One region of the Bacillus cereus group sp. Bce041 genome, then DNA from elsewhere that is predicted to be linked to it. Evidence: riboswitches for the same ligand, from Rfam matches in the RefSeq annotation. Region 1 holds a riboswitch; each other region holds the start of a gene.

Region 1 (7,355 bases):
GAAAGTAGAAATTTTTTTGCCGACCTTTTAATGTATTGGGAGAAAAGATTTTTCAGAAAAGTGTTCTTGTTGTGTAAATATAAACATTTTATAAAATGTTTCAAGAAGGGTTTTTTTTATAAAATACTTCGTTTATAATGGAGGAAAATATCGACATGAGATTGATTGCTCATGTAGCGGTTCAGTAGTGTTATGAAAAGATAAGAAGGGGTGCACACGCATCCTTTTTTCTATGCAGATATTATGAAAGAGGTGGTATGATGGAATTAACATTAAATTCGACTGTATGTTTACACACGATTCAATTTCGAAAAGAGCAAAAGAATTATATTGTAAAAGATACAATTACAGGAGAAAAATATGAAATGCCGCCACTTTGGATTGATGCATTGGCAATGATGCGTGACGGTTTTTTATTGGGGGAAATTGAGGATAAATTAAAAGAAGAGTATCCATCCGAAGAAGTGAATATGTTAGCATTCACGAGGCAACTGTTAGAACTAGAACTTGTTGAAATGGTAGATGGAGAAGAGATAGCTTGCACAAAGAAGAAAGAGATAGATTGTTTAGCTTGGGTGCGTCCTCGTGTGGAACAATTCTTTCTTAATTTAAATAGAAAATATAGAAGCAAAGACCAGTAGTGGCCTTTGCTTTTTTTATAGGCTGTGTTTAAAAAATAACAGCAAATGCTCTTGCGAAAGCACCGTCACTATTTTTAATTTTTAAAGGTGCTGCTGAGAAAAAGAAACGTTTTGCTTCGATAGCATCTAGATTTGTTAAGTTTTCAATTAAGTAAATATCATTCCCTAGTAATATGTGATGAATCGGTGATGTTTCTGTTGTGACTTCATCAGGAGAAATGAAATCTAAACCGATAGATTTTACTTTTAATCGCACTAGTTCTTTAGCTAATTCTTCAGAAAGATAAAATGCTTCCTTCTCATAAGCTTCTGTATTCCATTTTGTGGATAGATTAGAATGAAAAATAACAATATCACCTTCTTTTATGTCAGTATTATGCAATACTGTCTTAGGTAATTTTCGCTCTTGAATATGTGTTACATCTATAAGAACAGCTTCACCTACAAATTGATCCAGCGGTAATTGATCGATGGTCGTTGCGCCTGAAATAAAATGCGCAGGAGCATCACAATGCGTGCCAACATGAACGACAGAATGAAAATCTGTAACTTGATATCCTGATTCTTCAACACTTGTAACAGCTTCTAGTTGTATTTTAGGTGTTCCAGGAAATTGAGACATATTATTTTCAAATGTTTGTGATAAATCAATTACTTTCATTTTACATACCTCCAATATATGTTTTTCAAATAATAAAAAGCTCATCCTTCAGTATCAAGAAAGATGAGCTTTACATGCTAGTTGAGTTTTATCTTCCAAAATGCATTGCATTTTGCAGGAATTAGCACCTATTCAGTTTGTATAAACTGAGGTTGCTGGGCTTCAAAGGGCCGGTCCCTCTGCCTCTCTTGATAAAGAAGTATTCAGTTTTTAAAATCGGAATTTTCCGATATTTAAATTGTAATTCATTTCCTTTTTGCGTGCAATACAAAATAGGTATTCACCCAAATAAAGCTGCTCGCATATTGTAGCTTATGTAAATAGAATGCTGCGAAGGAGTGAGTGCAGTGACAGGAAATGTATTAAATTATTATGCTGGTGGTAATACAGCTAGGGGATTTCACAATTTATACGAAGAGAATTTAAAAGGATTAGACAGATTATTTATCTTAAAGGGTGGCCCAGGAACGGGAAAATCTTCTTTAATAAAGGCAATAGGTCGTGAATGGATTGAAAAAGGATATGATATTGAATTTTTACATTGTTCTTCTGATAATAAATCGGTTGATGGTGTAATTATCCCACAATTAAAAGTAGGAATTGTTGATGGGACATCGCCGCATGTTATTGAGCCAAAAATGCCAGGAGTTGTTGAAGAGTATATAAATTTAGGAATTGCTTGGGACTCAGATAAACTAAGAAAGCAGAAGTTAGAAATTGAAAGATTTGTTTCAGAAGCAAGCAAAGCTTTTCAGTCTGCTTACGCACGTTTTAAAGAGGCATTGGTTATACATGATGAGTGGGAGAAGATATATATTGATAATATAGATTTTAATAAAGCAAATGAACTAACCAATCAGCTAATCCAGAAATTATTTGCAGATAAAAGCGGGAGACAATCGCTTGTAAAACATCGTTTTTTAGGAGCTGCTACACCGAAAGGAGCAGTTGATTTTGTTCCTAATTTAACAGAAGGGTTACCACATCGTTATTTTATAAAAGGGCGCCCAGGCTCTGGAAAATCAACGATGCTCAAAAAGTTAGCTAAGGCAGCTGAAGAAAAAGGGTTTGAAGTTGAAGTATATCATTGCGGATTTGACCCGAATAGTCTTGATATGGTTATCGTAAGAGAATTAGGTTTTGCAATTTTTGATAGCACCGCACCACATGAATATTTTCCAAGTCGCGAGGGTGATGAAATTATTGATATGTATGCCCTTATTGTTACGCCAGGGACGGATGAGAAATATGCGAAGGAAATTCGTGATGTTTCCATTCAATATAAAGCAAAAATGAATGAGGCGATGTCTTTCTTAGCGAAAGCAAAATCGATTCGTGATAAATTAGAACGAATTTATATTGCTGCTATGGATTTTTCAATAGTAGATGCATATAAAGAGGAGATTCAAAAAGAGTTTGAACGAATTGCTGCTACTGTAATTGAAAAGCAACAATAGACGTTTCATTAGGCTGTCAGTAATTTCTGACAGTTTTTTTAGTATGTAGTAAAATTAATAGTGTATTGTCGAATTTCCAGGGAAATAATCAAAAAATGGAGATGTTATGAAATGAGAGAGAAAATCGAGTTGGAGTTAGAAAGAATTGAAAAAGAGAATGATGTAAAAATTTTATTTGCGGTGGAATCAGGGAGTCGTGCTTGGGGGGTTCCATCGAAAGATAGCGATTATGATGTTAGGTTTGTTTATATACATCCGGTAGAATGGTATTTATCAATTCATGACAAACGAGATGTAATTGAATATCCAATTAGTGATGATTTAGATATAAGTGGTTGGGATATTAAAAAGGCGTTGCAACTATTCGCGAAGTCGAATCCTGCTTTACTTGAGTGGATTCGATCACCAATTTTTTATTCGAAAAACTCTAATTTTCCAGAACTACTTCAACAGATGAGTGAGAAGAATTTTGATCCAAAAGCAACGATATATCATTATTTACATATGGCGTCGAAAAATTATCGTGAATTTTTGCAAGGTGAGAATGTAAAGCTGAAAAAGTACTTTTATGTATTACGTCCCATTTTAGCTTGTAAGTGGCTAGAAGAGAAAACGACTTTACCTCCTGTAGAGTTTGACCGATTAATTACAGAATTATCATTAGAACGTAGCGTATTAGATGAAATTGAAAAGTTGTTAATAAAGAAAAAAGCAGGTACTGAATTAGATGTTGGATTGAAAATTAAGGTGCTAAATCAATTTTTAGAAGAACAAATTCATTACTATCAGCAATATGTAAAAGGAATTGAAAAGGGATCAGGAATCGATATTGAGAGTTTAAATACATTGTTTCGAGATATGTTGTTTGAAGCATATGAAAAAGAGCACAAGTAAGTTTGTGCTCTTTTTATTTTGTAGGAATGAAGAAAACAGATATAGCTGCGATAAGACCTGCAAAGGAGAATAAGTAAAAATTCCATGCTAAGTCATATTGCATTGTCATAATAATACCGACGAGAATTGGGCCAGCAATTGCACCAACTCGGCCAAGCCCCAGTCCCCAGCCTAAGGAGGTAGCTCGGATATGTGATGGGAAGTATTGTGTTACATATGCATTTAATATTTGAGTAATACCGACTGATCCAAAACCAGCAAGGCCAATTAAAAGATAAATGATTGTAACAGATGGTTTGATTGTTAATAGTCCGATACATATGGCTGCCATAAGATAAGAGATGCTAATAACAATTTTTGCTCCTATACGATCAGCAATTGCTCCAGCGAATAATGCGCCGATAGCTGCGGTAATATTTAGCATAAGTAGAAATGACAGACTAGACCCAAGAGGATATCCTGCCTGGCGCATCATCTGTGGTAACCAAGTGTTTAAACCATATATTAAAAACATTCCCATTATATAAGTGATCCAAAAAAGTAGCGTTGCTTTTATGTATTCTTTTGAGAATAAAGTAAAAAATCCATTTTTCTTTCGTATAATAGATGGGTCTTGATGAGTTTTATCTTTTACATGAAATTCAATTTGAAAACGATTAAGAATTTGGTTCACTTCTTCTTGGCGATTACGTGATAATAAAAATTGAATGGACTCGGGTAAATAGCGAATAATGAAAGGAATGAGGAGTAGTGGAATCATTCCGATACCAAACATAATTCTCCATCCGAAATCTTCTAACATAAGCATGGACAAAATAGCACCTAACACGATACCTAAAGGATAGCTAGTAAACATAAGAGCATAAATAAAAGATTGCCTTTTTTTGGGTGAATATTCAACAGTAAGTGCTGAAGCTGTTGGGATAACACCGCCTAATCCGATTCCTCCTATAAATCGAGATAATCCAAATAACTCAGGAGAAGGAGCGATAGCCGCTAAACCCATTGTGATAGAAAAAAGTGCTAAACAGCATATAAGCGTCCATTTACGCCCAATTAGATCTGTAATCGTTCCAACTAGAATAGCTCCAATAAACATCCCAAATAAAGCATAGCTTGCAATTGTACCAGCATGCGCTGGTGATAGCGCCCAGCTTTTGTCTTCTAGGAGCTTTGGTAGAACGGCACCGTAAATACCTAAATCATATCCATCAGCTAAAATGGCTAGCCAACAAATAAAAACAACAAGTTTTGTAATAGAGCTTGGAAAGATAGTTTCTGTAGATTCTAGATGAGGTGGAGCTGAAGGTTGCATAATATTCACCCCTTTTAATTTGTAGATGAATATATTATTTTATTTAATGTTAATATTTTCCTCCTTGTGTCGAATTTTATCTGAAAAGGGTTTATAACAAATAAAGAAGTTCAACAGTAATTTTGTTGAACTTCTTTATTAGTTTACTCATTATCAACTCGTTTTAACGGTTGATCTGCTGGGCCTTCAATAACGTCCCCCTCAATAGAAAAACGAGAACCGTGGCAAGGGCAATCCCAAGTACAATCACCATTATTCCATTCAACTTCACAGCCGAGATGTGTACAAGTTGTATCGACGATATGTAATTTTCCTTCTTTGTCTTTATAAGCACCTGCTCGTTTACCGTTAACATGTACGACAGATCCTTCACCAACTTCGAGATCTTCTGCCTTACGTAATGCGGTTTCAATCTTTCCTTCAATTAAATGTTTCGCAACATCAATGTTTTGGGAGAGGAACGTTTTTATATCTGGATTTGCATGGAAGCGTGATGGTGCATACAGTTCTTTATAGGGACTGTGAACTTTTAGGATGGAGTCCTTCAGTAGGTGAGCGGCAGCAGTTCCAGTTGTCATTCCCCATTTGCGATATCCAGTTGCAACAAATATATTTGGATTTCTTTCGTTAATATGTCCGATATAAGGAAGCTTATCTAGAGTGATTAAATCTTGTGCTGACCATCTATAAGGAACTTCGTCTATTCCAAAAGTTGCTTCAGCAAAAGAATAGAGTGCTTCATAATGAAGCATCGTATTTATTCCTTGTCCTGTTTTATGACTCTCTCCGCCAATCAAAATTAATTTTTCTCCATTGTTTGTTATATAGCGTAAGGAGCGCTTTGGATCATCGATACTTAAAAACATACCACCTGGATACTCCGTTTTTGCTTTTATTGCAAGAGCGTAGGAGCGTTCTGCGTACATTCGCGTAAAGAAAAAGCTATTCGCATCATAAAAAGGAAAATGTGAACAAGAGACGACATATTCACAAGTGATATGATGGCCCTCTTTTGTAATTATTTGTGGATAATCTCCCTTTTCCACATCCATAGCTGTTGTTTGTTCGTAGAGCTTTCCGCCCATCTCCACAAACTTTTCTAAAAGTGTTTTTAAATAAAGAAGGGGATGGAATTGTGCTTGATTTTTCATTACAAGCGCAGATTGTACTGGAATAGGAATCGATAGAGATTGAACATAGTCACAAGGTATATTTAATTTTTGATAAGCTTCATATTCTTTCGTTAAATTTCTTAATCCGTTATCGGTAGTTGTATATAAATATGAATCTTCATTTGAGAAATTACAGTCGATTTTATATGTTTGAACAGTTTCATTTATGAATTGTAGAGCCTGATTATTTGATTCATAGTAAAGCCCGGCCTTTTCTACACCGAAATGATTTATTAATTCATCATAAATAAGATCATGTTGTGCTGTTACTTTCGCTGTTGTATGCCCAGTTGTTCCATTTAAAATACGACCAGAATCAATTAAAACAACATCGATGCCTTCTTTTGCAAGTAAATAGGCGGTAGTAATACCTGTAATACCAGCACCGATAATAGCAACTTTCGTCTTTATATTTTCGGATAAACGAGGGAAAGTAGGAAACTGAGTAGATTCAATCCAATAAGATAGCGGCAGTTGTGGAAATGTATCACTTGTCATTGCGGAAACCTCCTGATTTTAGAACAATTTTCCTTTTAATATTTCCATATTATATGAAATTCATGTGTGTTGTTTTAGAAGTAGTCTATTTTTATTAAAAGAGGTTATAAATTATTTTAATATAATTAATTAGATGGGGCATTATGAAGTGGTAGGATTTATATAAAACTAAATTCAAGGGATTCTGTTTGTTGATTACATAGGGAGTTATTGAATGAGATAGAGTCTATGGCGTTTAAGAAAATGTCTATATATAGTGGGTAAATCCTTATGGAATCTATACATTTTCTTTAGTGAAATAAAGTATGATTATAAAAATATAACCACCTTTTATTACTAGGTCATAAAAGGTGTTGACAATATAGAAATTCTATTGTTATGATTCATCATGTGGAAAGGTTGATAGAGAGTAAAAAGAGAAATGTTTTTCATTGATAATAAAAGCGAAAAATAAGTGACGATAGAGTGAGTATATTTTCCTTATAATAGATGCTTTTTGGATCATCTAGTAAAATCAATCTGGAAGCAAGAATTGATATATGTAAGTTGCGCAAGGCGCGGCATAAGAAAGGAGCAAAAGGATGAAGGAGCTTCATACGTTTGGGTGGTATGCAGCACGTGTATCACCACATTTGCCGAAAAAAGCATTTAAACCAGTGCCTACTCGTTTATTTGGTGGACTGGCTTATTTGCTTGTGGCATTGGCGGGGTTAATAT
Region 2 (7,355 bases), on a different contig from region 1:
AACCCCGAAATTGTTAATTCACTATCGTCTAATAGAGATCACCATACTACCCATCAACTTAAGAAAAAGAAATGCCCCCAAAACGAAAAAATGAGCGGCTTCTCAGAATAGCTATCTGTAGAAAAAGAATTTTTTAATTTAGGGATATATGAAAGTATTAGCTTGATGGTGATGTGGCGGTACCTCATATAAAGAAATTTTAAACATCTTAATCTGCCTTTCCTTTATGTAAATATGGGAATAACGAAATTACCCCAAGGATAGCTAAACAAGCTCCAATCCATAGAGGAGATACAAAACCATATCCTTTACTGATCCCAAGACCACCTAGTGACGAACCAATAACAATACCTAGCGTAATAAAAGAACTATGAACGGTATTTATCATTATTCCATTACTAGCTGTTTTCATCACCCTCGCAACCATAGCTGGATTCAATGCTACACCAGTTAAACCAATAAAAATCGTAGAAATCACTGCAATGTATTTATTCTCTGCACTTAAAGCAAATAAAGACAACGCTATGATTAATATAATTAATCCACCCATAAGTATTTTCATTGTAAATTTATCAGCGAACTTGCCAATTATTATATTCCCAATTACCGTCGCACTACCATAGAGAGCAAGTAAATATGGAATACTTGCACTTGAAAATCCTGTAACATTTGTAAAGATAGGAGTGAAATAGCTAAATGCTGCAAACGTGCCACCAATAATGAACATACTTGTTACGTACGCTGCCCAAAGATGAATATTCTTAAATCGCAGAAGTTCATCTTTCCAATTTAATTGCTCTTTATTTGAAGAGGATGGTAACAACCGTTGAATCATAATCCCTGATACTAGCACAAGAACAGAAACAGCCCCAAAACTAATACGCCAGCCAAAATATTGCGAAATAACGGTCGTTATAGGTAAACCTAATACAGTTGCGAACATTAAACCTGCAAGTACAATTGATGCAGCTTTTCCCCTTGAATCAGAGTGAACCAATGTCGCAGAAAAGGAAATCGCAACTCCAAAAGCTGAAGCTGAAGCAATACCAGTTATAATACGTGAAATCATCATAATATCATAGTTCCAAGCAATAGCTCCGAGCGATTGACCAATTAAAAATATGAACATTAAAAACAATAATGCTTGTTTGCTGCGCATTCGTAAGAGGATTGCAGTTAAAATGGGGCCTCCTATTACCATTGCTCCTGCATAAGCTGAAATTAAATACCCAATAGATGATACAGGAACCTGGAATGCAAGAGCAAGTTCATTCATCATACCTGCAACCATAAATTCTGATGTAGTCATACAAAAGATTGCTAAAGCTAATAAATAAATAATCGATGACATAAAAACACTCCATATTCATTATTGTAATGATCGGTACAAAAATAGTGCGAAAAAAGAGCGCACTAAGCGCCACAAATAGACTCTACTGTTCCTTTGATAACTTGTTCAGACAACATCCGATTTTGCATCGATACATTAAGAACACGGAATCCGTAATAACTGCTTAAAAGCAGACTAGCTAATTCCTCAGCTGATTGCTTCTTTGAAATTTCACCTGTTTGCAATCCTTCCTCCATCACTGTTTCAATAGCTTGTTTAAGAAGTTCAACATGCTTCGAGAAAATTTCTTGTACCATTAAATCGTTTTTAGCACGTTCTATACTGGCATTAATCAATAAACATCCTTTTTGATCCATATTCTCAAAGTCTTCTTTCAATGCCCATTCAAAAAAATTACTTAATCGTTCTTTAACTGGAATTGGAGTATGTAACAATTTCCTTTGTTCCCTAATCCCAATTTCATGGTAGCGTTCTAATACTTGTTTATACAGTTCATGTTTACTACCGAAAGTATTGTATAAACTTCCTTTTCCAAGTCCTGTATCACTGCATAAATCTTGTGTAGAACACCCTTCATATCCTCTTAACCAAAATGTTTTCATTGCAACATCTACAATTGAGGAATAATCAAACTCTCGAGGTCTGCCGCGTTTATTCAATCGTATCCTCCTCTCATTTTAAAGATAACATGAATAGAATACCCTTTTTGTACCATGCGGTCAATAATTTTGTTTTATTGTACTGTAAAATAAAATTTGATTATTTTAGATTACGAATAATGAAAAATAGCCCCTTTATTCAAATTTCCTAGCGAAAAAATCACGTTTTAATAGACTTCTTTATCATCCCTACCTTTCTATAGATTACTAGTTATGAAACAAGGATCGTTTCATAACTAGTAATTTACTTGATTAGCTTGATGAGTATGGAGTAGTGCCCCTATAAGCAAAACCCTCCAGAAACATCTAAAATCTGCCCAGTTACCCAGCGGCTATCAGAAGAAGCAAGGAATGCTACTGCATCTGCAATATCTTCAACTTGCCCTATTCGCCCGAACACAGATGAATTCGTAGCAAAACTTCGTATTTCCGGATCATCTAGCAATTTTGCATTAATATCTGTCTTCGTATATCCAGGCATAATTGTATTCACTGTTATACCTCTTTCTCCGAGATGTTTAGCTAGAGGAAGTGTCATCGTATTTAATGCACCTTTACTTAAACCGTATGCAATAGACCCTGTAAAACCAAGTCTTACTTCAGCTGATGAAATGTTAATAACGCGCCCCTCTGCTCGTAGTAACGGTAATGTTTGCTGAATTAAGAAGAATGGTGCTTTAATATTTACGGCCATAATTTCATCAAAAACTTCTTCTGTCGTATTTTCAATCGTTCCTTGTGTACCTATCCCTGCATTGTTTACTAAAATATCAATCTCTGATGCACCAACTCTTATTTGTAATTCATTCTTCAATTGTTCTACTAACTTTTTGACACCATCAACTGAATTGAGATCAGCTTCAATTAAGAATGCTTTTCCTCCATTAGATTCAATCTCACTAATTGTTTCATCTGCAGCTGCCTTATTTCGGCCGTAGTGAATCGCTACTAATGCACCGTCTTTTGCCAATCTCATCGCAATCGCCCGACCAATACCGCGACTCGCCCCTGTTACTATCGCTACTTTCCCATCAAGATTCTTCATTTTTTCCATCCTTCCTAAATTTCCGTTTAATAAAAATCTATACTTATATTTTCATGTAAACCCCAATCATTTTAAATATAAATTTATAGGTAATTTAGTTCCTTTACTTATGATATTATAGTTATAAATCACAATTTACTTTAGAAAATAAATCAAGGGAGATACCCCAATGCAAAATGCAGTAAAACTGGATGAAATCGATCATAAAATTATGAACTTGTTGTATGAAAATGCGAGAATTTCCGTTTCAGAAATAGGACGAATTATATCCATGACGCAACCTGCTGTAAAAGAGCGTATTAATAAACTTGAAGATCAAGGAGTTATAGCGGCTTATCGAACGAAATTTGAGCCTGCAAAAATTAATAAAAACATTCAAGCATTCATCATGTTTAAAACGAGCCAATGCTCTGATTTTATTCAATTTTGTAATGCCGCTCCTGAAGTAACAGATTTATATCGAATTAGTGGGGAGTTTAATTATATGATGAAGGTCATGAGCGATTCGATGGATTCTCTCGCTACATTTTTAGACTCTTTAATGCAATTTGGCTTGTCATCTCCTTTAATTGTTTTAAAGAGTGAGTTTGAGGAGAAATTGTCATTCTAATAAAGGATACGTATTATCCTCCGCTAACAGTAAAAGCTTTTCCTTTATGAGAAAATCCAACAAAATTAATGATTAGTAACAAAAAAAGAACATTGATTTTCAATGTTCTTTTTTATATCTCTACTTATTATTTAGATTGCTATTCGAAAAAAGTACCTTAATCCCCTTACCCTTGATTCCTCTGCGCCTCTCTAAACTCCTCCTTCACCTTCTCTAACAACCCTTCTTCCGTAATTAATCGATACGCCGTATTTGCTAATGCTTTTGCCGATGTAATTAATGCTTTATCTCCAAGTTCTGAACGTGCTGCTTCTCTAAATTCATTCGTATGTGCAATTAAATCATCTGGTCCGATTTTAATGTACGGATGAATTGTCGGTACGACTTGACTTACGTTTCCTGCGTCGGTTGAACCGATTCCTACTCTTTCTTTACGATTTACATCTTCACCTAATAGTTCTAGTTCTTCCGCTACAATATCGTTATATGTTTTTGTTACGAGTAATTCATCGATTTCATTTTGGAATTGATGGATTTTTACTTTCGCACCTGTTGCTAACGCTGCTCCCTCAGCAATGTTTCTTACTTTTTCTGTTACTTCCGCGCATCTTTTTCGCGTTGCTGCACGGATGAAGAACCTAGCCGCGGCATAGTCAGGAATAATGTTAGGTGCTTTTCCTCCTTCTGTAATGACGCCATGAATTCTCACGTCTGACGGAAGTTGTTGGCGAAGTGCATTAATACCGTTATAGAGCTGAATAACCGCATCTAATGCGTTAATCCCTTCTTCTGGCGAAGCTGCAGCGTGAGCTGTTTTTCCGTAAAAATGAAAATCAAGTGGATCGACTGCTAGTGAAGGACTCGTTGTCGCTGTTTTTCCGCTCGGATGAATCATAAGCGCCGCATCAATGTCTTTAAATAAACCTGCCTTTACATAACTTGATTTCGCGCTACCATTTGGCCCGCCTTCTTCTGCTGGCGTACCAAACACGACAACTTCTCCGCCAATTTCTTCAAGTGTTTCTGATAATGCAATTGCTGCTGCAACGCTAATTGTGCCAATTAAATTGTGACCACACGCATGGCCAAGTCCTGGTAAAGCGTCATACTCAGCTAAAAATGCGATTGCTGGTCCTTGTTTTCCAGAGCTTTTTCGCGCGATAAATCCCGTTTCATGTCCAGCTATATTGTGCTGCAACTGAAACCCTGCACTACCTAGTAATAAACTTAACGTTCTTGATGCGTAAAACTCTTGGTTTCCAATCTCCGGATTCGCATGAATATCATGACTTGTTTCTATGTACTTTTCCTTATTTCTTTCGATACTCTCTTCAATTGTTTTTCTTTGTGACGCTACTCCTGTCGCTCCCATTTTTCTTCCTCCTTTTATTTTCACGTAAAAAAGCCTCTTTCTAAAAGATAGAAAGAGGCTTTTGTATATACAGTCAAAATGAGCTTCTTTCTTATCTTTCAAGTTACCTTGCTGGAATTGGCACAGTATTCATAACGAATCCGCTGCCGAGGTATCATAGGGCCAGTCCCTCCACCTCTCGCGATAAGAATTTTCATAAAATTATATTAAATTATTTTTTATTCTAAGTTCATTCCAAGTAAAAGTCAAGGAATTCCTATCCGAATTTACCGAATATCTAAAAATCCTTTTAATACACCAATTGTCTCAGGTGCTTGCAGTCTTGCACATACGTACGGAAATTCCGTACTACCTTCAAACATCATTTGAGATGTAAGCGGTGCGCCTGCCCAGAAGATTTCATCATCGATTACTAGGAACGGGAATGCTTTATTTTGTCTTTGTAACTTTACATTTTTCAGTGGAACTGGTCCGTCACTATACACTGTTATTTGCGCATTTGTACGCATTAACGCTTGCCATACTCGCTTATCCACTTGTTTTGTACTTGGAAGTGAAATAATAATTTTTCGTTTTGCTGCTAAAATATCTTTTAATAGCCCTTTCGTTTCCTCAAGATTCATTTCCATAAACCAGCGTAAACGTTTCGATATTTTTCGTTCCCACAATTGTCTTGATGTCGTGCGATCATACACATCTCCGTGACGTTCTATATGAGCTGTTAATTGTGATAACGCTTGTTTTCTCGAAAGGTTTTTACGCATATAATGGCAATCTGATAATTGAATGAACTTCCCTCTCGCCCTTGTCACTGCTACATTGACGAGGCGATGGTTTTTGTGATCAAAGAATAATACGCCAGGTCGTTCTTGCGGATAACTATCCACCGTATCAAAAATCATCATATCTCTTTCAGAACCTTGGAACTTATGAACTGTCGCCGCTAAAACTGGTATGTTTTGATATTTCGTTCTCTGCAACATTTCTCTAATACACGTCGATAAAAAGCGTGACTGCGCCCTGTAAGGTGTCACAATACCAATTGATTGAACACCGTCTAACAATCCGATTAACATCATTTGCATTGCTACTAAACCAGACATAATGTTAAAACGTGAACCAGAAGCAGCATCTTTTAACGAAAAAGCTCCCATTTGGCTCGTATCAAATAAAACACTCGCTTCATTTGCAAACGGCTGCAATTGCGCAAGTTCTTTACGCTCTGAAACAGACGGATGATCGTATACTCTATTTTTATAAATAAACGAATTCGTAAACTTCGATATATCCGCATGCATACGTCTTTGTTCCTGCAACATAAATAGGTTTGGGTGTGCTTCTGATTTATTAACAGACTCAACAATCCCAGCATGGTAAAACATATCTTCCCCAAGCCATTTGCGAACCAGTTCATGATTTGCCATAGCAATTGGAGGTAACTGTAAAAAGTCACCGCAAACGACGATACGTTTTCCAAGTGAAGCAGCTAATGCAATTTGCGGAACGAACGCCATACTCACCTCATCTACGACAACTAAATCAAATGTACGCTCATAAATTAGCGCATCAATGGCACATTTCGATAAAGTTACGCCGATTACTTTCGCATTTTCAATATATTCTTTTTCTACTTCTTTAATTTTAGCCCTTTGCTTTCGAAGATCACTTTCAATCTCCTGCATACGCTTCTTATCAGAGGACGTTGCCTTATACGATAAGATTTTTTCACGAAGCTCTTGGCGTGTTTCTTCCAAGTAGAGTCTTTCCTCACCCCATGATCCGTTCGTCGTTTCAACTAACTTAGATGCAAGTAACGTTTCATGATTTCGTATATGTTCATGTTGACTATAACCGTAACGAACAATTTCGCCAGGCGTCCATTTCTTTTTCTTCTCAATTTGCTTCGTTACTTCACTCATTAATACGTCTACTGCCGCATTACTATGAGCTAACACAAGTACCGATTTTCCTTTTTGATAATGAGCCGAAATAATACGTGATAAATTGTAAGACTTCCCTGTTCCCGGCGGTCCCCATACGTACGTTGTCGGATTATAAAACGCGCGATATGCCAGTTCATTTTTTGGATTTTTCATCTTCTCAATATGTTTCGGGCTGCTCGTCCCATCAACAAGACGCTTTATACGATTACGTTTCAGCTTATCTTTACGTGCTTCTTTCAATCGCTCTTGCAGTTGCTCTAAAAGTTGCCACGGTTCACTGTATAAAACCGCTTCTCTTATTTCACCTTGTATATAATCATTTAATTTCAGTTCTATTTCTAATCCATGTACAGATAATACTTCTCCTGTCGCTTC
Region 3 (7,355 bases), on a different contig from region 1:
ATATCTCAAAAATTAGATCAATATTTAGTCGGAAAGCAATTCAATGGAACAGTTTTGGTAACAGATAAAGAGCATGTTATATTGAATAAAGGATATGGGTATGCTGATGTTCAAAATAAAATAGAAAATACGCCTCAAACAAAATATCGTATCGGTTCTATTACGAAAACAGTCGTTGCCACATCTATTTTACAGCTGCAAGAACAAGGGAAATTGAATATTCAAGATAATGTAAATAAATATATTCCTTCATTTCCGGAGAATAAAAATATTACGCTATATCATTTATTAACGCATACCTCTGGTTTACCTGAACACGCAAAAGGCAATATTAATGCGGCTTCCCGCTTACAATTAATTAATTGGATTGGACGTCAAAATTTAGAATTTCCTGCAGGAACAGGTTGGAGATATACAGATTATAATTATATGGTGCTTGCTTATATAATAGAACATATATCGAAAAAACCTTTAGGAGATTACATAAAAGAAAACATATTTGTAAAAGCAGATATGCATGAATCCGGTATGGGAAATATGGTACCTGGAGATAAAAATTTTACAAAGGGTTATGTGAAAAAAGATCAAGAGCTTGTACCAGCGCAGAAGTTAGGCATGGATTGGCTATATGGTTGTGGTGAGATGTATACGACAGTTGGAGATATGAAGAAATTAGACGAAGCAATTATAAATGGAAAACTTCTTTCTGAACAAAGTATACAAGCAATGTTTTCACCTTCAGCAGAACGGAAATATGCATTTAGTTTTTATATATATCCAGATTATTTTCATAATCATGGTGTATTATCTGGTTGGAACACTTTCAATAATTTTAATAAAGAAAAAGGAACTTTTGTTATTTTATTTTCAAATGTGAAAAATAGTATGGATGATGACTTTAATAAAGAGTTCCGAAAGATGGTAAATGATTTATTAGAACAAAGGGGATGAGAAAATGGAACATAAAACTTTATCAATAGGTTTCATTGGTATTGGCGTAATGGGAAAAAGTATGGTTTATCACTTAATGCAAGATGGTCACAAAGTATATGTATATAATAGAACGAAAGCAAAAACAGATTCTTTAGTGCAAGATGGTGCAAATTGGTGTAATACGCCAAAAGAGTTAGTAAAGCAAGTTGATATTGTAATGACAATGGTTGGATATCCACATGATGTAGAAGAAGTGTATTTTGGTATAGAAGGAATTATAGAACATGCAAAAGAAGGTATGATAGCAATTGACTTTACGACATCTACACCTACTTTAGCAAAACGGATTAATGAAGTTGCAAAAAGCAAAAATATATATACGTTAGATGCACCTGTCTCAGGAGGAGATGTTGGTGCGAAAGAAGCAAAACTCGCAATTATGGTAGGTGGGGAGAAAGAAATATATGATAGATGCTTACCTTTACTTGAAAAGTTAGGAACAAACATTCAATTACAAGGACCAGCTGGGAGTGGACAACATACAAAAATGTGCAATCAAATTGCGATTGCTTCCAATATGATTGGAGTATGTGAAGCTGTTGCTTACGCGAAGAAGGCTGGACTGAATCCAGATAAAGTGTTAGAGAGTATTTCAACAGGGGCGGCAGGTAGCTGGTCATTAAGTAATTTAGCTCCTCGAATGTTAAAAGGAGACTTTGAGCCAGGATTTTATGTAAAGCATTTTATGAAAGATATGAAAATTGCTTTAGAGGAAGCAGAAAAATTACAATTACCAGTCCCAGGCTTAAGTTTGGCGAAAGAATTGTATGAAGAGTTAATTAAGGATGGCGAAGAAAATAGTGGAACACAAGTACTATATAAAAAATATATAAGGGGGTAAACGAGGTGGACCTTCAAAAGTTTGATGAGATGATTGATACTGTACAGCGAGCTACTTGTATGCAAATTAATGAAAAACAAAAAGAAGCTTTTAAACAAAAATATGATTTTGAACCAGAATTTGAATATGGAAGAGATGAGAAGGGACATTATGTAATTCGAACCTCAAAAAAGATGTTAGAAGAAATGGAGTTTTATTTGGCATTGAAATATGATCGTGATGGAGTGGATCTTTATATGCAAGCTGAGATTGATGGTATATTTCATGTATCTGTTAGCTATGGTGAAGATGCCCTACATCTACAAGAATTGTTTCAATTTCTAGAAGAAAATAAATAAAAGTCCTCATTTGAGGACTTTTATTTATTTAGTCATCTTTAATTTTTATAATTATAAGTTAGAAGCGCGTCGGCATCGTTCAACCGGGAACGGGATAATTTGTGCGATGTGATTAGGACCAAATTGTTTTGTACGAGCATGGCGTATTATATAAAAAGCACACAGAATTGAAACAGGAATAGCGCCGAATAAACCAAATAATAAAGCGCTTACACAAGATGCGACAAATCCTAAAACACCAATTTCTAACTCTTCCATAATAGCTCCTAAAATAACAGGAAATGCTCCACATGTAACTCCAAGTATAAGTGCGATAAGTAAGCTCATGATTATCCCCCTCTGTTTGCGATATTATTTTCCTTCTAAGTTAATTGTAGTATATCACATATAAAACAGAATTTTCAGAAAAAATTCAATAAATGTTCAAAAAATGTTCGAAAAATGCACTTGAAAAATTAAGGTGTAAATTTGTGATGAAATGGTACTTTCAAGTAAATAAAAAATCAGACTTATTTCAAAATGAAATAAGCCTGTTCCATAGGAGGATGTATATATGTAGAGTGAATAAAAGTTTGGAAAAGGGGGTCCAAGTCCTTTTATTCAACTAACTACCTTAATAGATTGGAACCCAGCCTTCAGTTGTCACAAAAATACGAATAGCTACAACTTGGCGATCATCTTGCAAGGTAAAATAATGTCTTGCATTTTCAGGAACAGATATTAAATCGCCTGGCTCAAGTTCAACATCAAAGAATTTCCCATCTTTACCTTCAATAGCGAAAATGCCGTGACCACTGACGATAAAGCGAACTTCGTCATCTGTATGATGGTGTTCCTTTTGGAAATTAATTAATAATTCGTCAAGGTTAGGTGTGCTACTTGAAAGTGAGATTACATCATGTGCTTTATAACCTCGACGTGCTGAAACATCAGCGATTTCTTTTGAAAAAATAGCTAATATTTCAGCTTTGTTTTCATCCGTTAACGAATAATTTTCATTTAAATGAGTAGGAAGTTTAGAAATATTCCATTTCTCATATAAAACGCCTTCCTCTTGTAGAAATTTAGATACTTCCACTTCATTTTCAATACGAGTATTTACTTCATGAATACGAATTTGCGCCATTAGAAACGCCTCCTTGAATTGATAATAGTTTTATATGAAATTGGAATAAAAACTCATAAGCTTCTAATCTCTTCTTTGCATCAAAGCTATCTCGGCCCCATACGGTAATACCGTGGTTACGGATTAATACTGCACCCGAATCTCCTTGTATATGCTTTCGGAAGTTTTCTCCAAGTGTTGGGATATGGGCATGGTTTTCGATAATAGGAATGTGAATGGTTGCACCTTCTTCCCAAATATCGAGAGCTTTAATAATTTCTTGATTTTGAAGGGTGACTGCATCACTATATAAATTTGTGATGACATTATTATCGGTTGTATGAACATGAAGTACGCAACCGGCATTCGTATTGTTATAAATGTGTGTATGCAATATTGTTTCTGCTGAAGGGCGTAATTCAGTCTCTAAAACGGGAACTCCTACATGATCTACTAATAGAAAATCATCTGGAGTGGTTTTTGTTTTATCTTTACCGCTTGCCGTAATAAGAAAAGTAAGTGGTTCATGACTAACCTTTATAGAAATATTACCACTTGTTGCTGGGAACCAATTTCGTGTTGTTAACTCTTGTTTTATCTCGCTTAAGTCATACCATTGACGAAAAAGTTGTTTCATGCCTTCACCTCCAACAAAAGTTTTAATTCAGCTTGCACATCTTGAAATGTTTCAAACGGTGTATAAGCAATATGATTTTCTTCACACTTTGTAATAAGAAAATCGCGAGCGAATACTTTATCAGCTTGTTTCGCGGCTTGTAAATCAGTAATAGAATCTCCAATTACAATATGAAAGTCATCTGTATCACTTAATTTACGGATTAATGATGATTTACATAATCCGCAATGATTTTGACAATGATCATCACAAGAATGAGGCCATTTAACTGTAATAAACTCTGCTGAAAAGTCTGTTTCATTACAATAAATTTGCTCTTTTGGAATGATTCCTTGTAAGAGTGGATAGACGAAGAAATCCATTCCACCTGATATCACGTAAAAAGAAATGTTATTTTCCTTTACGAATTGTATAAACTCATGAAAACCACTACGGATTTCAGCAGTTTCTATTAAAAATTGAATAATATCATCGTGCAGATTAGTAGGTATTAATTGAAATAATTGAGAAACACCTTCTTGAATGGATAGTTCTTGTGATAAAATTTTATTCTTTACTTCTTCGGCTTCTGGTGGTGCGAATTTTTCCATAATGGACATAATGTTATCATTATTTGTAATCGTGCCATCGAAATCACAAAATACTTGAATACTCATAATTTCACCTCATAAGAGGGATTTCCCCATATTTGTAGTGCACTATGCAAATTTATGTCGTCTACTTCATGGAGTGGTTTATTTTGCAAAGTAGCATCAATTGCAGTACGGAAAGCTTTACCGCCGCCTTGCGCTCCATTTGGATGTCCGTGTATCCCGCCGCCAGCATTAATAACAACATCTTTACCGAAATCTCGTACAATAAAGGGAACGAAACCAGGATGAATACCAGCAGACGGAACAGAAAAGCTCTTCTTGAAAGATGCATCGTCTTCAGTTAAATATTTTGAGATAGCAAGAGCCTCCTCTTTTTCTAGCGCAACACTTCCGTATGGAGATGGGAATAATGAAAAGTCAGCCCCAGCATAACGTAGTAGCTTTCCAAGTAATAATGGAGATGAAACTCCATATAACTTGGATGCTGAATAAGCACCACTTACAGCAGGATGTGCCATAATAGGAACTGGGATTTCATCATCTTCTGCAAGTGATTGTAGTACATCTAGTCCGTAAGCAAATACGTTAAATAATAGAATATCAGCTCCAGCTTGCACTGCACGTTTAGCATTTTCTTTTAAATCAAAAGTTCGTCCTGTTAAATTTACGGCATATAACGTTTTATGTCCGTATGTTTCATATACGGATTGTAAAACTTCTTTTCCAGATACAATGCGTTTCGTAAGTGGTGTTAATGCATTTTCAAATAATATTTCATCATCTTTTACTATATCTACACCACCAATTGCTTGATCGCGTAATTGCGTTTTTAAATACCCAATATTTCGTCCAATCATTCCTTTAAAAATACTCATTAAAAGGGGACGATCATGCACTTGTAAAAGGTTTCGAATACCATCTATCCCGAATTTTGGACCAGGAAAATGTTTTTTTAACTCGTCTGAAAAAGTTAAGTCAATTAATTTTACTTCGCCATCAAGGGATAGTTTTCCAAATGTAGTCGTTAAAATTGCTGGTAAATCTGGACTGAAGTTTAATAACGGATATTCGATTTTAATAATTCCGCGTTTTACTTTTTTACGTAAATACGAATTGGTATGTTCATGTTCAGCTAATTCCTCAACATGAATGACATTGCCTTTATGCTGTTTTAATTGTTCTTGTAATAAGTGTGGCAAATGAGTCCAAGAGCCAATTGTTAAACCAAGTGCAATTTGCTCAGCTTTTTTTTCTAAGTTATGTGAACCGTCATGGATCAAATACGTCGCTATTATTCCGCTCATTGTTATAACCTCCTAGTTAAATAAAAAAACCTCTCAGCTAAGGAGAGGTTTTTTTACAACCAGCTCCTTATCTGTCAGCATAATGCTGCGAGAATTAGCACCGTGTCTACAATTGTAGATCGGTTGCCGGGTTTCGTCGGGCTCGTCCCTCCACCTGCTCTTGATAAGAAGTATTTAGAAATGTTTAAATTTTTAAGATAACTGAATTTTGTCAGATATTTTTCGTGTTGTCAATTACTTTTTGAAAAAATTTAATTTATCAATTCGATTAATGGCTTCTCGTAATCTATCTTCTGTATGTAAGAGACCAACACGGACATACCCTTCGCCATGCTCACCAAATCCAACACCAGGAGCAACTGCGACATGTGCTTTTTCTAGTAAAATATTAGAAAATTGCTCAGAGGTATATCCTTTTGGAACGGGAAGCCATGCAAAGAATGATCCTGTTGGAATGTCTACATTCCAACCAATTGAGTGACAGGCTGAAATAAGAGCGTTTCTTCGAGATTCGTAACTATTTACAAGGTCTATTACACAAGACTGTGAACTTAATAGCGCTTCTCGAGCAGCATCTTGAACTGCACCGAATATACTAACATACATATGATCTTGTAATAGGTTAATTGTTTCAATCACACTTTCATTCCCTACAGCAAAAGCGATGCGCCAGCCAGCCATATTGAAAGTTTTTGATAATGTGTAAATTTCAATTCCTATATCTTTCGCACCATCTGCTTGCAAGAAACTAACAGGTTTTTGACCATCAAATCCGATAGCGCCATAAGCAAAATCGTGAACAACTAATATATTATGTTTATTAGCAAAGTGAATGGTTTCATCAAAAAAATCTTTTGATGCAGTAGCACCGGTAGGATTATTTGGATAGTTTAAAAACATTAATTTTGCACGCTCTGCAATAGAGTCATCAATGTTCGTATAATCTGGTAAAAAGTTATTTTCTGCAATAAGTGGCATTCTTTCAAAGTGTGCTTTTGCTAAAGCAACCCCGGATAAATAATCTGGATAACCTGGATCCGGAACGAGAATCGTATCACCAGGATTTGTAAAACAAATCGGTAATTCTACTAGTCCAGCCTTCCCACCAAATAAAATAGCAACTTCAGTTTTTGGGTTTAATTCGACGCCATATTCACGTTTATAGAATGTAGCCACGGCTTCCTTTAAGCTTTCATGTCCGCGAAATGGCGGATATTTATGATGAATGGTCTTTTCGGCAGCATCTTGTAAAGCTTTTACGATATGCTGCGGTGTTGGTTGATCTGGATTACCTTGACCTAGATTAATAACATCGTGACCAGCTGCAACGACTTTGTTAACTTTTGCAACAAGTGAAGCGAAAAATTGTGTTGGCAATGATGTTACTATCTCAGAAGGTTGAAATAATTTCATACTTTCCACCTCTTTTGAAAGTTGTTACAATTCTAGTGACAAATGATATAATCTTTCCAGTATTTTGTAAAGAGAAAAATAAGAATGGGGCTGAAAAAATGAAAGTCGCATGTATTCAAATGGATATTGTT

What was found. Region 1 has a riboswitch for S-adenosylmethionine ahead of ACUN13_RS21640 (cyclase family protein). Riboswitches for the same ligand answer to the same signal wherever they lie in the genome.
Positions count from the first base shown of each region.
Region 2: another riboswitch for S-adenosylmethionine. It lies ahead of ACUN13_RS18100 (M20 family metallopeptidase); the one in region 1 lies ahead of ACUN13_RS21640 (cyclase family protein).
Region 3: another riboswitch for S-adenosylmethionine. It lies ahead of mtnW (2,3-diketo-5-methylthiopentyl-1-phosphate enolase); the one in region 1 lies ahead of ACUN13_RS21640 (cyclase family protein).

Region 1 is NZ_JBQXON010000007.1:129,831-137,185, reverse strand. Features, by position in the region: gene ACUN13_RS21650 (ATP-binding protein) at 1-31, shown strand, start outside; gene ACUN13_RS21645 (hypothetical protein) at 261-641, shown strand; gene ACUN13_RS21640 (cyclase family protein) at 670-1,302, opposite strand; SAM riboswitch class I at 1,388-1,500, opposite strand; gene ACUN13_RS21635 (PRK06851 family protein) at 1,650-2,759, shown strand; gene ACUN13_RS21630 (nucleotidyltransferase domain-containing protein) at 2,871-3,653, shown strand; gene ACUN13_RS21625 (MFS transporter) at 3,667-4,968, opposite strand; gene ACUN13_RS21620 (FAD-dependent oxidoreductase) at 5,112-6,638, opposite strand; gene ACUN13_RS21615 (fatty acid desaturase family protein) at 7,220-7,355, shown strand, end outside.
Region 2 is NZ_JBQXON010000005.1:249,876-257,230, forward strand. Features, by position in the region: gene ACUN13_RS18080 (MFS transporter) at 209-1,351, opposite strand; gene ACUN13_RS18085 (TetR/AcrR family transcriptional regulator) at 1,414-2,010, opposite strand; gene ACUN13_RS18090 (SDR family oxidoreductase) at 2,291-3,055, opposite strand; gene ACUN13_RS18095 (Lrp/AsnC family transcriptional regulator) at 3,225-3,665, shown strand; gene ACUN13_RS18100 (M20 family metallopeptidase) at 3,832-5,037, opposite strand; SAM riboswitch class I at 5,126-5,227, opposite strand; gene ACUN13_RS18105 (AAA domain-containing protein) at 5,304-7,355, opposite strand, start outside.
Region 3 is NZ_JBQXON010000001.1:328,292-335,646, reverse strand. Features, by position in the region: gene ACUN13_RS01655 (serine hydrolase) at 1-951, shown strand, start outside; gene ACUN13_RS01650 (NAD(P)-dependent oxidoreductase) at 956-1,834, shown strand; gene ACUN13_RS01645 (DUF3909 family protein) at 1,840-2,172, shown strand; gene ACUN13_RS01640 (hypothetical protein) at 2,224-2,499, opposite strand; gene ACUN13_RS01635 (1,2-dihydroxy-3-keto-5-methylthiopentene dioxygenase) at 2,786-3,298, opposite strand; gene ACUN13_RS01630 (methylthioribulose 1-phosphate dehydratase) at 3,276-3,914, opposite strand; gene ACUN13_RS01625 (2-hydroxy-3-keto-5-methylthiopentenyl-1-phosphate phosphatase) at 3,911-4,570, opposite strand; gene mtnW (2,3-diketo-5-methylthiopentyl-1-phosphate enolase) at 4,567-5,811, opposite strand; SAM riboswitch class I at 5,876-5,981, opposite strand; gene ACUN13_RS01615 (pyridoxal phosphate-dependent aminotransferase) at 6,046-7,224, opposite strand; gene ACUN13_RS01610 (carbon-nitrogen family hydrolase) at 7,239-7,355, shown strand, end outside.